DNA from 2 places in the Metapseudomonas phytobenefica genome. Region 1 is predicted to be linked to the other one. Evidence: predicted binding sites of a transcription regulator. Region 1 holds the regulator's gene; the other holds the start of a gene.

Region 1 (8,399 bases):
CGGGCGATAAACGCGAAGAATTACCTGGTGATGGCGGCCACCAGCCAGAGCCAGGTGCTCAAGGCGGCCTATCACAGCTACAAGCGTTGCGGCCTGGCCGGTTGCATCATCACCAAGGCGGACGAGGCGGCCAGCCTGGGCGAGGTCCTGGGACTGGCTATCGGCCAGCATCTCCCGGTAGCCTATCTGGCCGACGGCCCGCGAATCCCGGATGATCTGCAGGTTCCCCGCAGCCACCAGCTGGTGAGCCGGGCGGTCAGCCTGCAGGCCCCGGAAGATCCGAGTGAAGAAGCCATGGCCGACCTGTTCGCCGGGCTTTATCAGAATCCGGCGCGGCGCGCCGGTTGAAGAATGTGTAAGCCGCCCGGAGGGGCGGTGCTGGACAGCCAAATGGCCCAGTCGACCTAAGGCAAGGTATTTGAAATGGGTAGTATGCATCCCGTACAGGTGATCGCGGTGACCGGCGGCAAGGGCGGCGTCGGCAAGACCAACGTGTCGGTGAACCTTTCGCTGGCACTGGCCGACCTCGGCCGCCGCGTCATGTTGTTGGACGCCGACCTGGGGCTCGCCAACGTCGACGTCCTGCTCGGCCTCACCGCCAAGCGCACACTGGCTGATGTGATCAATGGCGAATGCGACCTGCGCGACGTGCTGTTGCAGGGGCCGGGGGGCATCCGCATCGTCCCCGCCGCCTCCGGCACCCAGAGCATGGTGCAGCTTTCGCCCATGCAGCACGCCGGCCTGATCCAGGCATTCAGCGAAATCAGCGACAACCTCGACGTACTGGTGATCGACACTGCTGCCGGCATCGGCGATTCGGTGGTCAGCTTCGTCCGTGCGGCCCAGGAAGTGATTGTGGTGGTCTGCGACGAACCGACCTCCATCACCGACGCCTACGCGCTGATCAAGCTGCTCAACCGCGACTACGGCATGAGCCGCTTCCGCGTGCTGGCCAACATGGCCCACAGCCCGCAGGAAGGGCGCAACCTGTTCGCCAAGCTGACCAAGGTCACCGACCGCTTCCTCGACGTTGCCCTGCAGTACGTGGGCGCCATTCCGTACGACGAGTCGGTGCGCAAGGCCGTGCAGAAGCAGCGCGCGGTCTATGAGGCCTTTCCGCGTTCGAAGTGCTCGCTGGCCTTCAAGGCCATCGCGCAGAAGGTCGACAGCTGGCCGCTGCCGGCCAATCCGCGGGGCCATCTGGAGTTCTTCGTCGAGCGGCTGGTCAAGCAGCCCTCCACGGAAAGCCCCGTATGACACCTGCCACTGGACTGCGTATGTACGGCAAGGCCCAGGCACGGGATTCGCAACACCAGTTGATCGAACGCTATGCCCCCCTGGTCAAGCGCATCGCCTATCACCTGCTGGCGCGCCTGCCGGCCAGCGTGCAGGTGGAAGACCTGATGCAGTCCGGGATGATCGGCCTGCTCGAAGCCTCGAAGAAATACGACGGCAGCAAGGGCGCCAGCTTCGAGACCTACGCCGGCATCCGCATCCGCGGGGCCATGCTCGACGAAGTCCGCAAGGGCGACTGGGCGCCGCGTTCGGTGCACCGTAATACGCGCATGGTGAGCGACGCCATCCGCGCCATCGAGGCGAGAACTGGACGTGACGCTAAAGATCAGGAAGTTGCTGCCGAACTTGGATTGAGTCTCGAAGACTACTACGGCATCCTGAGCGACACCTTGGGCAGCCGCCTGTTCAGCTTCGATGACCTGATGCAGGACGGTGAGCAGGACGGTCTGCGCGAGGACGCCGGTGTCACCCATTCCTCACCTTCCCATGATCTGGAAGAAGAACGCTTCCAGGCCGCGCTGGCCGATGCCATCGCGAACCTGCCCGAGCGTGAGCGCCTGGTGCTGGCGCTGTATTACGACGAAGAACTGAACTTGAAGGAAATCGGTGAAGTGCTGGGGGTCAGCGAATCGCGGGTCAGCCAGTTGCATAGCCAGTGCGCGGCACGCCTGCGCGCCCGGCTTGGCGACTGGCGCGCGCGCTGAACGGCATACCGATTCCAGATTTGAACGGCGCACCCGGCAAGAGGGGCGTTTGAGACTGTACGGAGGTCGACTTGGACAAGAACATGAAAATCCTCATCGTTGACGATTTCTCGACGATGAGACGCATCATCAAGAACCTCTTGCGCGACTTGGGTTTCACCAATACCGCCGAAGCCGACGACGGCACCACGGCCCTGCCGATGCTGCACAGCGGCAATTTCGATTTCCTCGTGACCGACTGGAACATGCCCGGCATGACCGGCATCGACCTGCTGCGCGCCGTGCGTGCCGACGAGCGTCTGAAGCACCTGCCGGTCCTGATGGTGACCGCCGAAGCCAAGCGCGACCAGATCATCGAGGCGGCCCAGGCCGGTGTGAACGGCTATGTGGTCAAGCCTTTCACCGCCCAGGTCCTGAAAGAAAAAATCGAGAAGATCTTCGAGCGGGTCAACGGCTGAATGCCAGCCGCGGGGGCACCATGGACCAGAATGAACACCTGCTGGGAGACTTCGAGTCGACCCTGAAAGACCGTGCGCGCGAATTGGTGGACAGCCTCGAGAGAGGCAACTTCGCCGACGCCGTGCAACTCATCCACGAACTCAATCACGTCCGTGACCGCGGCCTCTACCAGGAAGTCGGCAAGCTCACCCGTGAGCTGCACAACGCCATCGTCAACTTCCAGATCGACCCGCATCTGCCCCACGCCCAGGAAATGTCGCAGATCGCCGACGCGACCGATCGCCTGTCCTATGTGGTGCAGATGACCGAGAGGGCCGCCAACCGCACCATGGACCTGGTGGAGGAAAGCGCGCCGTTGCTGGGCGGCCTGAGTGACGAAGCCCAGCAGCTGGGCGAGGAGTGGGGCCGCTTCATGCGCCGGGAAATCGGCGCGGACGGGTTCCGCGACCTGGCCCGCCGCATCGAGCAGTTCCTCTCCCGCAGCCAGCGCGATACCAGCGCCCTGTCGGGCAAGCTGAACGACATCCTGCTGGCCCAGGATTACCAGGACCTCACCGGCCAGGTCATCAAGCGCGTGATCCAGCTGGTCACCGAAGTGGAGAGCAACCTCGTCAAGCTGGTGCTGATGGCCAGCCAGGTGGATCGCTACGCCGGCATCGAGCACGACCATGCCACGTTGCGCGCCGAGCTGGAGCAACAAAAAAATCCTTCGAGGGGTGAAGGTCCGCAGATCCATGCCGATATACGTGAAGACGTGGTGTCCGGACAGGACGACGTCGACGATCTGCTATCCAGCCTTGGATTCTAGGGAGCACTCCACTTATGAGCTTCGACGCCGATGAAGAAATCCTCCAGGACTTCCTGGTAGAGGCCGGCGAGATTCTGGAGCAACTGTCCGAGCAGCTGGTCGAGCTGGAAAGCCGCCCGGACGACATGGACCTGCTCAACGCGATTTTCCGTGGTTTCCATACCGTGAAGGGCGGCGCCGGCTTCCTCCAGCTCAATGCGCTGGTGGAGTGCTGCCACATCGCCGAGAACGTCTTCGACATCCTGCGCAAGGGCGAACGCCGCGTGGATGCCGAACTGATGGACGTGGTGCTGCAGGCCCTGGATACGGTCAACGAGATGTTCAGCGAGGTGCGCGAGCGCAGCGAACCGACGCCCGCCACGCCGGAGCTGCTGGCCGCGCTGTCGCGTCTGGCCGAGCCGGCCGGTGCCGCGCCTGCCCCCGTAGCTGCCGCGCCCGTCGAAGCACCGGCCCCCATCGCAGCGACCGCCGACATCACCGACAGCGAGTTCGAGCAGCTGCTCGATGCGCTGGGTGACGTCGCTGGCAAGGTTGCCGAACCGGTCGCCGCTGCCGCTGATGAAATCACCGACGACGAGTTCGAAGCGCTGCTCGACCAGTTGCACGGCAAGGGCAAGTTCGCCGGCGCCGTGGAGCCGGAAGCTGCCGTCGCTGCCCATGCGTCGGCCTCGGCACCGGCGCTGGTCGGTGCTGGTGCGGGTGACGAAATTTCCGATGACGAGTTCGAAGCGCTGCTCGACCAGTTGCACGGCAAGGGCAAGTTCAACGGCGCCGTGGAAGCGGCTGCCAGCGCCCCGGCTGAACCCGTGGCGCCTGCCGCTCCGGTCGCCCCCGCTGGCAATGACGAACACATCACCGACGACGAATTCGAAGCGCTGCTTGACCAGCTGCACGGCAAAGGCAAGTTCAGCGGCGCCAGCGAAGAGCCGTTCCCCGCGCCTGTGGCGAGTAGTCCGGCTCCGGCTCCGGCGCCCAAGGCAGAACCTGCTCGCGCACCGCGCCAGGCTGCGGCACCGGCTGCCGGCAACGGCGTGGCTGGCGCGGCCGTGGCCAGCGAGGCGGAAACCACCGTACGGGTGGATACCGCGCGCCTGGACGAGATCATGAACATGGTCGGCGAACTGGTGCTGGTGCGTAACCGCCTGGTGCGCCTGGGCGCCAACAGCGGCGATGAAGCCATGGCCAAGGCCGTGTCCAACCTGGACGTGGTCACCGCCGACCTGCAGACCGCGGTGATGAAAACGCGGATGCAGCCGATCAAGAAAGTCTTCGGCCGCTTCCCGCGCCTGGTCCGCGACCTGGCGCGCAACCTGAAGAAAGAAATCAACCTCGAGCTGGTGGGCGAGGACACTGACCTGGACAAGAACCTGGTCGAGGCCCTGGCCGACCCGCTGGTGCACCTGGTGCGCAACGCCGTCGACCACGGCATCGAGTCCCCGGACGAGCGCGAGGCCGCCGGCAAGCCACGTACCGGCCGCGTGGTGCTTTCCGCCGAGCAGGAAGGCGACCACATCCTCCTGATGATCACCGACGACGGCAAGGGCATGGACGCAGCCGTGCTGCGCGCCAAGGCGGTGGAGAAGGGCCTGCTGGACAAGGACGCCGCCGAACGCCTGACCGAGCTGGAGTGCTACAACCTGATCTTCGCCCCGGGCTTTTCGACCAAGACCGAGATATCCGACGTGTCCGGCCGTGGTGTCGGCATGGACGTGGTGAAGACCAAGATCTCCCAGCTCAACGGCACGGTGAACGTGTTCTCGCAGAAGGGTGCGGGCTCGAAGATCGTCATCAAGGTCCCGCTGACCCTGGCGATCATGCCGACCCTGATGGTGATGCTGGGCAACCAGGCCTTCGCCTTCCCGCTGGTCAACGTCAACGAGATCTTCCACCTCGACCTGTCCCGCACCAACGTGGTGGATGGCCAGGAAGTGGTGATCGTCCGCGACAAGGCCTTGCCGCTGTTCTACCTCAAGCGCTGGCTGGTGCGTGACGCAGCGGTGGAAGAGCAGGGCGAGGGGCATGTGGTGATTCTCTCCGTGGGTACCCAGCGCATCGGCTTCGTGGTCGACCAGCTGGTGGGCCAGGAGGAAGTGGTGATCAAGCCGCTGGGCAAGATGCTCCAGGGCACGCCGGGCATGTCCGGCGCCACCATCACCGGTGACGGCCGTATCGCGCTGATCCTCGATGTGCCGAGCATGCTCAAGCATTACGCACGCCGTGGTTGATCTGGGGCGGCCGGCAATGGCCGCCCGCTAGGAGCTTTTTTCTTATGGCAGTCAAGGTTCTGGTGGTGGATGACTCCGGGTTCTTCCGCCGCCGTGTCACGGAAATCCTTTCTTCCGACCCCAATATCCAGGTGGTGGGTACCGCCACCAATGGCCGTGAAGGCATTGACCAGGCGCTGGCGCTCAAGCCCGACGTCATCACCATGGACTACGAGATGCCGATGATGGATGGCATCACCGCGGTGCGGCACATCATGCAGCGCTGCCCGACGCCGGTCCTGATGTTCTCCTCGCTGACCCACGAAGGCGCCCGCGTCACCCTCGATGCCCTGGATGCCGGTGCGGTGGACTTCCTGCCGAAGAACTTCGAGGACATCTCGCGCACTCCCGAGAAGGTCAAGCAACTGCTCTGCGAGAAGGTGCACAGCATCGCCCGCAGCAACCGCCGCTACAGTGCTTTCAGCGCCCCGGCGCAATCAGCCTTTCCGAGCCCGACGCCGGCCAGCAGCGCCCCGGTGCGTCCGGCCCAGGTCCCGACCCAGCCAAGCCCTGCCGCACCGGCGGCCCCGGCCAGCTCCGCCGCTCCAAAGCGTAAGGCCTACCGGCTGGTAGCCATCGGCACCTCCACTGGCGGGCCGGTTGCCCTGCAACGCGTGCTCACGCAACTGCCGGCCAATTTCCCGGCGCCGCTGGTGCTGATCCAGCACATGCCGGCGGCCTTCACCAAGGCCTTCGCCGAGCGCCTGGACAAGCTCTGTCGGATTTCCGTCAAGGAAGCCGAGGACGGCGACGTGCTGCGTCCGGGCCTGGCCCTGCTGGCGCCCGGCGGCAAGCAGATGATGGTCGACGCCCGTGGCGTGATCCGCATCCTGCCCGGCGACGAGCGCCTCAACTACAAGCCCTGCGTGGACATCACCTTCGGCTCGGCGGCCAAGTCGTACAACGACAAGGTCCTCGCAGTGGTGCTGACCGGCATGGGCGCCGACGGCCGTGAAGGCGCGCGCCTGCTGAAGCAGGGCGGCAGCCAGGTCTGGGCCCAGGACGAGGCCAGCTGCGTGATCTACGGCATGCCCATGGCGGTGGTGAAGGCCAACCTGGCCGACGCCGTCTATAGCCTGGACGACATCGGTCGCCACCTGGTCGAGGCCTGCATGTAATGGAGAAACCCAGGTAATGGACGTACTGAGCCTCATCGGGGTAATCCTGGCCTTCGTCGCCATCATCGGCGGCAACTACCTCGAAGGCGGCCACGTCACGGCCCTGCTCAACGGGCCGGCGGCGCTGATCGTCCTGGGCGGCACCCTGGGCGCGGCATTCCTGCAGACGCCGATGAGCGTCTTCAAGCGCGCCCTGGGCATCATCCGCTGGATTCTCTTGCCGCCCCAGGTGGACCTCCCCGGCGGCATCACCCGCGTGGTCAACTGGAGCATGACCGCGCGCAAGGAAGGCCTGTTGGGCCTGGAACCGGTAGCGGACGGCGAGCCCGATCCCTTCGCCCGCAAGGGCCTGCAACTGCTGGTGGATGGCGCCGAGCCGGAGTCCATCCGCAGCATCCTCGAAGTCGACCTCTTCACCCAGGAAGGCCGCGATCTTTCGGCCGCCAAGGTGTTCGAGAGCATGGGCGGCTACGCGCCCACCATCGGCATCATCGGCGCCGTGATGGGGCTGATCCACGTCATGGGCAACCTGGCCGATCCCAGCCAGCTCGGCGGCGGCATCGCCGTGGCCTTCGTCGCCACCATCTACGGCGTCGGTTTCGCCAACCTGCTGCTGCTGCCCATCGGCAACAAGCTCAAGTCCATCGCCATGCGCCAGTCGCGTTACCGCGAGATGCTGCTGGAGGGCATCCTGTCCATCGCCGAAGGCGAGAACCCGCGCTCCATCGAACTCAAGCTGCAAGGCTTCATGGATTGAGGAGCAGGCCATGGCGCGCAGGCGGCATCAGGAAGAACACGAGAATCACGAACGCTGGCTGGTGTCCTACGCGGATTTCATCACCCTGCTGTTCGCCTTCTTCGTGGTGATGTACTCCATCTCCTCGATCAACGAAGGCAAGTACAAGATCCTCTCGGAAACCCTGGTGGGCGTGTTCAACCAGCCGGACCGCTCGCTCAAGCCGATCCCGGTGGGCGAGGAGAAGCCTCGCACCACCGAGCCGGATCGTTCCATGGCCGAGGAGAGCGAGCGCACCCAGACGTCGATCGACGACCCGGGCGCCGATCCGCTGCAGGAGATCGCGCAGAGCATGCGTGATGCCTTCGGCGACCTGATCGACTCCGACCAGGTGAACGTGCGCGGCAATGAACTCTGGGTGGAGATCGAAATGAACTCCAGCCTGCTGTTCCCCAGCGGCGACGCCATTCCCGATGACGCCGCATTCAGCCTGATCGAGAGGGTCGCCAGGATTCTGGCGCCCTACGACAACCCGGTGCATGTGGAAGGCTTCACCGACAACCTGCCCATCGCCACCTCGAAGTTCCCCTCCAACTGGGAGTTGTCCACGGCCCGCGCCGCCAGCATCGTGCGCATGCTGGCGATGGATGGCGTGGCACCGGGCCGCCTGGCAGCGGTGGGTTACGGCGAGTTCCAGCCGGTAGCGGACAACGCCACCGCCGAAGGGCGCGCGCGCAACCGCCGTGTGGTGCTGGTGATTTCCCGCAACCTCGATGTGCGCCGCAGCGTGAGCGGTGTCGGCAGTGCCCATGCGAAACCGGATGCCGCGTTGAAGAGGGCTGGCACGCAACCTGCACCAGCAGCGCCAGCACAGGCCCCGGTAACGGGTGCCGTCAATTCCCCGTCACCGGCCCACCAGGGGCCGGCGAAGAGTCTCGGTGCAGCCGCGCAGCCGGGAGGATGAAGAAGATGAGAGTCTGGGCAGTAGCCAACCAAAAAGGTGGAGTCGGCAAG
Region 2 (7,141 bases), on a different contig from region 1:
ATGCAGCAGTCTCATCAGGTTTTTCCTCTTCTAGAAAAGCAGAACCCCGGCTCGTGGCCGGGGTTCGTCTGGCACAGGCGTTCAGCTTATCAGAACAGCTTGCGACCCTTGCCAGCGGCGATGCGCATGCGCAGGGCGTTGAGCTTGATGAAGCCAGCAGCGTCAGCCTGGTTGTAGGCGCCGGCATCGTCCTCGAAGGTGGCGATGTTGGCGTCGAACAGGGAGTCGTCGGACTTGCGGCCGACCACGATGACGTTGCCCTTGTACAGCTTCAGGCGTACCACGCCGTTCACGTTGACCTGGGAGGCGTCGATCATCTGCTGCAGCATCAGACGCTCCGGGCTCCACCAGTAGCCGGTATAGATCAGGCTGGCGTACTTGGGCATCAGCTCGTCTTTCAGGTGGGCCACTTCGCGGTCCAGGGTGATGGACTCGATGGCGCGGTGGGCCTTGAGCATGATGGTGCCGCCGGGGGTCTCGTAGCAGCCGCGGGATTTCATGCCGACATAGCGGTTCTCGACGATGTCGAGGCGGCCGATGCCGTTCTCGCCGCCGATGCGGTTCAGCTCGGTCAGCACCTGCGCCGGGGTCATGTCCTTGCCGTCGATGGCGACGATGTCGCCCGCGCGGTAGGTCAGCTCGATGTAGGTCGGGGTATTCGGTGCGGCTTCCGGGGACTTGGTCCAGCGCCACATGTCCTCTTCGTGCTCGGTCCAGGTGTCTTCCAGCACGCCGCCCTCATAGGAGATGTGCAGCAGGTTGGCATCCATGGAATACGGGGACTTCTTCTTGCCGTGGCGCTCGATCGGGATACCGTGCTTCTCGGCGTAGTCCATCAGCTTCTCGCGGGACAGCAGGTCCCACTCGCGCCAGGGGGCGATCACTTTCACGCCCGGCTTGAGGGCGTAGGCGCCCAGCTCGAAGCGCACCTGGTCGTTGCCCTTGCCGGTGGCGCCGTGGGAGATGGCGTCGGCGCCGGTCTCGTTGGCGATTTCGATCAGGCGCTTGGCGATCAGCGGACGGGCGATGGAGGTACCCAGCAGGTACTCGCCTTCATAGATGGTGTTGGCGCGGAACATCGGGAATACGAAGTCGCGAACGAATTCTTCGCGCAGGTCATCGATGTAGATTTCCTTGACGCCCAATGCCTGAGCCTTGGCGCGGGCCGGTTCGACCTCCTCGCCCTGGCCGAGGTCGGCGGTGAAGGTCACCACTTCACAGTTATAGGTATCTTGCAGCCACTTGAGGATCACCGAGGTGTCCAGGCCACCGGAATAAGCCAGGACAACCTTCTTCACGTCCGCCATGCCATCAACTCCACGGGGGTTGTACGAAAAACCCGTGATTCTACTGACCCTGGCGGCCAAATTACAGTGTCGCGACAGCTTATGACGACGAGGCGACAGTTTCTGTCAGCCGCGCGACGAACGGCGGGATCACGACCCGGTTCGCGGCGAGGGATTGGCAGCAGCGCCCTGGACACCAGGCCCGCTGGCCGGTGCGGCCGGCGCCTCCGCCGGAGCCGGGGCTGGCGCTGCATCCGGCGCGGCGGCAGGCGCTTCCACGGGCAGGTCGACGCGGGACAGCTGCACAGTGGCGCGACGGTTCTTCGCCCGGTTGGCCGGGCTGTTGTTCGGCGCCAACGGGTAACGCTCACCATGGAAACGCATGACCATCTGTGCTTCGGGGAAGCCATTGGCCTTGAAGTAGTCGAACACCGCCAGGGCGCGGCGGCGCGACAGGTCGCGGTTGGTCAGACGGTTGCCGCTGTTGTCGGAGTGACCGTCGATTTCGATGTGATTGACGCTGGGATCGGCCTTGATGAAGTCGAGCATGATTTCCAGCTTCGCCCGCGCCATCTCGTCGAGCTCCATGCCACCGCCCGGAAAGCCGACCTGCACATGCTTGACCTGGTCGAAGTTCACCGGCAGCAGCTTGGCGGTGCAGGCCAGGTAATCCTCGTAGGCCTGGCTGAACTTCACCGGCAGCAGGCGCACCTCCATGACATCGCCGCCCTGCAGGGTGCGGTGACGAACCAGCGGGCTGCGCCCTTCCAGCAGGCCGGTGAGCAGACGCCCGGCCTGCTGCTGGGAACTGTTGAACGGCACTTCACCGCCGCCGACGCTGACCACACCGAGGTTGATGTCTCCCCTCCCCGGTTGCCAAGGCGCCGCCGCCGCCAGCAGCGTCGCCGAGCCGGCGCCCATCCAGCGCTCGCGCGCCTGCAGGCGGAAGGTGGCCTGCTCGCCGGCGCGGCGCACGAATTCCCCCGCACCGAAACCGGTGATGGGCTGCGACAGGCGGCATTCGAACTTGTCCCCCTCGACTTTCCACTCCACCTTCTCCAGGCGCGTCTGGAAAGTAATGGCCATGGCCGGCAGGCTGGCGAACAAGCTCAGGAAGACGAGATAGCGCTGGCGCACGGCGGGCTCCACGGGGAATTGCGGCGTTCCTGCTGGATATCGGTGCCAGGCGGAAAAACTTGAGCACGGATTTGCCTGCGAGGCTGCCGCCGGCTCCTGCCCTGCGTGCCCCGGAAGGGCTTTTCCGGTAGCATGGCGGCCCAGTTCTGCCCGCCTGGAAACCCCTCATGTCCGACCGTTTGACCCTCCTGCGTCCCGACGACTGGCACATCCATCTGCGCGATGGTGCCGTGCTGGCCCATACCGTCGCCGATGCCGCCCGCACCTTCGGCCGCGCCATCATCATGCCCAACCTGGTGCCCCCGGTGCGCAATGCCGAAGAAGCCGACGCCTATCGCCAGCGCATCCTCGCTGCCCGTCCGGCCGGCAGCCGCTTCGAGCCGCTGATGGTGCTCTACCTCACCGATCGCACCACCGCGGAAGACATCCGCGCGGCCAAGGCTTCCGGCTTCGTCCACGCCGCCAAGCTCTACCCGGCCGGCGCCACCACCAACTCGGACTCCGGCGTCACCAGCATCGACAAGATCTTCCCGACCCTCGAAGCCATGGCCGAAGTGGGCATGCTGCTGCTGGTCCACGGTGAAGTGACCCGTGGCGAGATCGACGTGTTCGACCGCGAGAAGGTGTTCATCGACGAGCACCTGTCCCGCGTGGTCCAGCGCTTCCCGACCCTGAAGCTGGTGTTCGAGCACATCACCACCGGCGATGCGGTGCAGTTCGTGCAGTCGGCCCCGGCCAACGTCGGCGCCACCATCACCGCCCATCACCTGCTGTACAACCGCAACCACATGCTGGTCGGCGGCATTCGCCCACACTTCTATTGCCTGCCGATCCTCAAGCGCAACGTGCACCAGGAAGCCCTGCTGGACGCCGCCACCAGCGGTAGCGCCAAGTTCTTCCTCGGCACCGACTCGGCGCCCCACGCCAAGCACGCCAAGGAAGCCGCCTGCGGCTGCGCCGGCTGCTACAGCGCCTATGCGGCCATCGAGCTGTACGCCGAAGCCTTCGAACAGCGCAATGCACTGGACAAGCTCGAGGCCTTCGCCAGCTGCAACGGGCCGGACTTCTACGGTCTGCCGCGCAACACCGACCGCATCACCCTGGTGCGCGAGGAATGGACCGCCCCGGCCACCCTGCCGCTGGGCGAGCAGGCCGTAGTACCGCTGCGCGCCGGCGAGAAACTGCGCTGGCGTCTGCTGGAGGAGCAAGCGTGAGCGAAGACCTTTACGACGACGAACTGGACGGCAGCCTGCCGTCCGGCCCGCGCCACCCGATGGCGGCGCGCTTCCGTGGCTACCTGCCGGTCGTGGTGGACGTGGAAACCGGCGGATTCAACGCCGCCACCGACGCCCTGCTGGAAATCGCGGCGACCACCGTCGCCATGGATGAACAGGGCTTCCTCTATCCGGACCACACTCACTTCTTCCGCATCGAGCCGTTCGAAGGCGCCAACATCGAACAGGCTGCGCTGGAGTTCACCGGGATCAAGCTGGACCACCCGCTGCGCATGGCGGTGAGCGAGGAACACGCGCTGACGGAAATCTTCCGCGGCCTGCGCAAGTCGATCAAAGCCAACGGCTGCAAACGCGCCATCCTGGTCGGCCACAACGCCAGCTTCGACCTCGGCTTCCTCAATGCCGCGGTGAACCGGACCGGCATCAAGCGCAATCCCTTCCACCCCTTCTCCAGCTTCGACACCGCGACGCTTGCCGGCCTCGCCTACGGCCAGACCGTACTGGCCAAGGCCTGCCAGGCCGCCGGCATCGACTTCGACGGCCGCGAAGCACACTCGGCGCGTTACGACACCGAGAAGACCGCCGAGCTGTTCTGCGGCATCGTCAACCGCTGGAAGGAGATGGGCGGCTGGATCGACGACGAGGAATGACCTCGAACGTCACTCGCAGGAGCCAGACACAAAAAAGCCCCGGCAATCGCCGGGGCTTTTTTGTGCCTGGGGGCCGTAGCCTGAGTCACGATCTCGCGAGCTAGAGAAGAGCAAGGCGAAAATGGCCGAGGACGCGGAGTTTACGAGCTGTAAATGAGCAGCCCGAGGCCATTTTCAACGCAGCTATTCCGACGCGCAGCAGATCGTGGCCAGGCTCTTACAGGCTGGAAGCGTTTTCAGCCAGGTACTTGGCAACACCTTCCGGAGAAGCGGTCATGCCCTTGTCACCCTTCTTCCAGTTGGCCGGGCAGACTTCGCCGTGCTCTTCGGTGAACTGCAGGGCGTCAACCAGACGCAGCAGCTCGTCCATGTTACGGCCCAGCGGCAGGTCGTTGACGATCTGGGAACGCACGATGCCGTTCTTGTCGATCAGGAAGGCGCCACGGTAAGCCACGCCACCTTCGGACTCGACGTCGTAGGCCTTGGCGATTTCGTGCTTCATGTCGGCAGCCAGGGTGTACTTGACCGGGCCGATGCCGCCCTTGTCCACCGGGGTGTTACGCCAGGCGTTGTGGGTGAAGTGGGAGTCGATGGACACGCCGATCACTTCCACGCCGCGAGCCTGGAACTCGGGGATGCGGTGGTCCAGGGCGATCAGCTCGGACGGGCAAACGAAAGTGAAGTCCAGCGGGTAGAAGAACACCAGGCCGTATTTGCCCTTGATGGCTTCGGACAGGGTGAAGCTGTCAACGATTTCGCCATTGCCCAGAACGGCGGCGACGGTGAAGTCCGGAGCCTGCTTGCCTACGAGAACGCTCATTCCATGTCTCCTGAGTTGTCATGAGTAATCAGTGGGGCCGGGGTCACAGCCTGGCCGACCAATGTGGCGGCGCCATGACACCCGCTTCCAAAAGGACGGGCAATAATACACTCGGTAGGGAGCCCCGCCCACCGCTTTCGACTAGCGGGTCAATGTCGGCGGATGGCCATCCGCGAGCGCGGAAAGGCCTCTGGTCCGGGGGTTTCAGGCATATCTTTGACAATCATTCTCATTACTATTAGTATCCCCTGCATCCCATCACTCACCTGAGTCCCAAGTCGCCATGTACGTCTGTCTCTGTCTAGGTGTCACTGACGGTCAAATTCGCGAAGCCATCTACGAAGGCTGCTGCAGCTATCGCGAAGTACGCAATGCCTTGGAAGTAGGCACCCAGTGCGGCAAGTGCGCGTGCCTGGCCAAGCAGGTGGTCAAGGAGACTCTCGCCGAGGTACAGAGCAGCCAAGCAGCCCTCGCCTACCCCGCGGCCTACGCCGTCGCCTGACCATTCGGCGGAAAGACAAAAAACCGGACCTCGGCGTCCGGTTTTTTTGTGCCTGTTTTTCAACTATTTAGAGTTCAAATGTAGAAGTTAAACATTCTTATTAATATTCAAATTCATTTTGAATTCAACAACTTAGATTTGACACACCAAGTTGCGAAGGTCAAAATTCAAAAATCTCCCACCTACGGCAGGACTCCACATGAAAGGCGACAAGAAAGTCATTCAGCATCTCAACAAGATCCTTGGCAACGAACTTGTTGCGATCAACCAGTACTTCCTGCACGCCCGCATGTATGAAGATTGGGGCCTGAAGAAACTGGGGGATCACGAATACCACGAGTCCATCGACGAGATGAAGCATGCGGACAAGCTGGTCAAGCGCATCCTCTTCCTCGAAGGCCTCCCCAATCTGCAGGACCTTGGCAAGCTGATGATTGGCGAGAACACCAAGGAAATGCTTTCCAGCGACCTGAAGCTGGAGCTGCAAGCGGTGCCGGACCTGAAAGCCGCCATTGCCTACTGCGAAAGCGTGGGCGACTACGGCAGCCGCGAACTGCTGGAAGAGATCCTCGAATCCGAGGAAGAACACATCGACTGGCTGGAAACCCAACTGGGCCTGATCGAGAAGGTTGGCCTGGAAAACTACCTGCAGTCGCAAATGGACGAATAATCCAGCGCGATAGAAAGAGCCCCGCAACTGCGGGGCTTTTTATTTTCCATTGCAATAACGAAAAACGGAAATATTTCCAATTGGTAAATAGCGACAGGAAATAAAACAGAACTTTCCGACATAAACTTCCACCAGCTTTCCGTGCACCGACTTCGCCGATAGGCACAAGACTGATTTGCGTTCCCCAGCGGTTTCCGCATTCCCATGAAAAAGCCCCGAACTTGGCGGGGCTTTTTCATTGAATGACGGATCAGGCGCTGGCCTTGCTCACGGCATCCTTGACCAGGGTCTGCAGCTCACCCTTCTCGAACATCTCGGTCATGATGTCGCTGCCGCCAACCAGTTCACCGCCTACCCAGAGCTGCGGGAAAGTCGGCCAGTTGGCGTACTTCGGCAGGTTGGCGCGGATTTCCGGGTTCTGCAGGATGTCCACGTAGGCGAACTTTTCGCCACAAGCCATGAGGACCTGCGCGGCGCGAGCCGAGAAGCCGCACTGCGGAGCGTTCGGCGAGCCTTTCATGTACAGCAGGACAGTGTTGTTGGCGATCTGCTCTTTGATGGTTTCGATGATATCCATTGGGCACCTCGGCTGAACTTTCCGACTGGCGAGTCGGCAGGATGGCGGCATTGTAACGGAAAGCCGAGCGGTGCGCTCGGACTCTCCATGCCTTCAGGCGGCCACCACTTCCACGGGAACGCCATTGAGCGCCGCATTGCCGGAAACCGCGTCCAGATGGCGCTCGTCGGTGAGGTCGTTGACACTGGCGCCGGGCTGCTCGCTGGCGATGCCCATGCGAACCCCGGGGCGGGAATGACCCCAGCCGTGGGGCAGGCTGACCAC

What was found. The regulator FliA, encoded in region 1, starts transcription of late flagellar genes. The targets are predictions, from matches to a motif close to CTAAAGTTTNNNNNNNNNNNGCCGNTAA.
Region 2: ACFW0B_RS13405 (flagellar protein MotY) is a predicted target of FliA. The motif match lies at 2,460-2,487, and genes of this name have one in related genera.

Annotation. Positions count from the first base shown of each region.
Region 1 is NZ_JBHZGM010000008.1:93,121-101,519, forward strand. Features, by position in the region: gene flhF (flagellar biosynthesis protein FlhF) at 1-348, shown strand, start outside; gene fleN (flagellar synthesis regulator FleN) at 424-1,257, shown strand; gene fliA (RNA polymerase sigma factor FliA) at 1,254-2,000, shown strand; gene ACFW0B_RS09390 (chemotaxis response regulator CheY) at 2,084-2,458, shown strand; gene ACFW0B_RS09395 (protein phosphatase CheZ) at 2,479-3,267, shown strand; gene ACFW0B_RS09400 (chemotaxis protein CheA) at 3,282-5,492, shown strand; gene ACFW0B_RS09405 (protein-glutamate methylesterase/protein-glutamine glutaminase) at 5,537-6,649, shown strand; gene ACFW0B_RS09410 (flagellar motor protein) at 6,666-7,406, shown strand; gene motD (flagellar motor protein MotD) at 7,417-8,349, shown strand; gene ACFW0B_RS09420 (ParA family protein) at 8,355-8,399, shown strand, end outside.
Region 2 is NZ_JBHZGM010000014.1:91,941-99,081, forward strand. Features, by position in the region: gene gloA (lactoylglutathione lyase) at 1-15, opposite strand, end outside; gene ACFW0B_RS13400 (argininosuccinate synthase) at 90-1,307, opposite strand; gene ACFW0B_RS13405 (flagellar protein MotY) at 1,437-2,423, opposite strand; gene pyrC (dihydroorotase) at 2,591-3,637, shown strand; gene rnt (ribonuclease T) at 3,634-4,308, shown strand; gene ACFW0B_RS13420 (peroxiredoxin) at 4,526-5,128, opposite strand; gene ACFW0B_RS13425 (bacterioferritin-associated ferredoxin) at 5,412-5,630, shown strand; gene bfr (bacterioferritin) at 5,830-6,300, shown strand; gene grxD (Grx4 family monothiol glutaredoxin) at 6,551-6,877, opposite strand; gene ACFW0B_RS13440 (molybdopterin oxidoreductase family protein) at 6,971-7,141, opposite strand, start outside.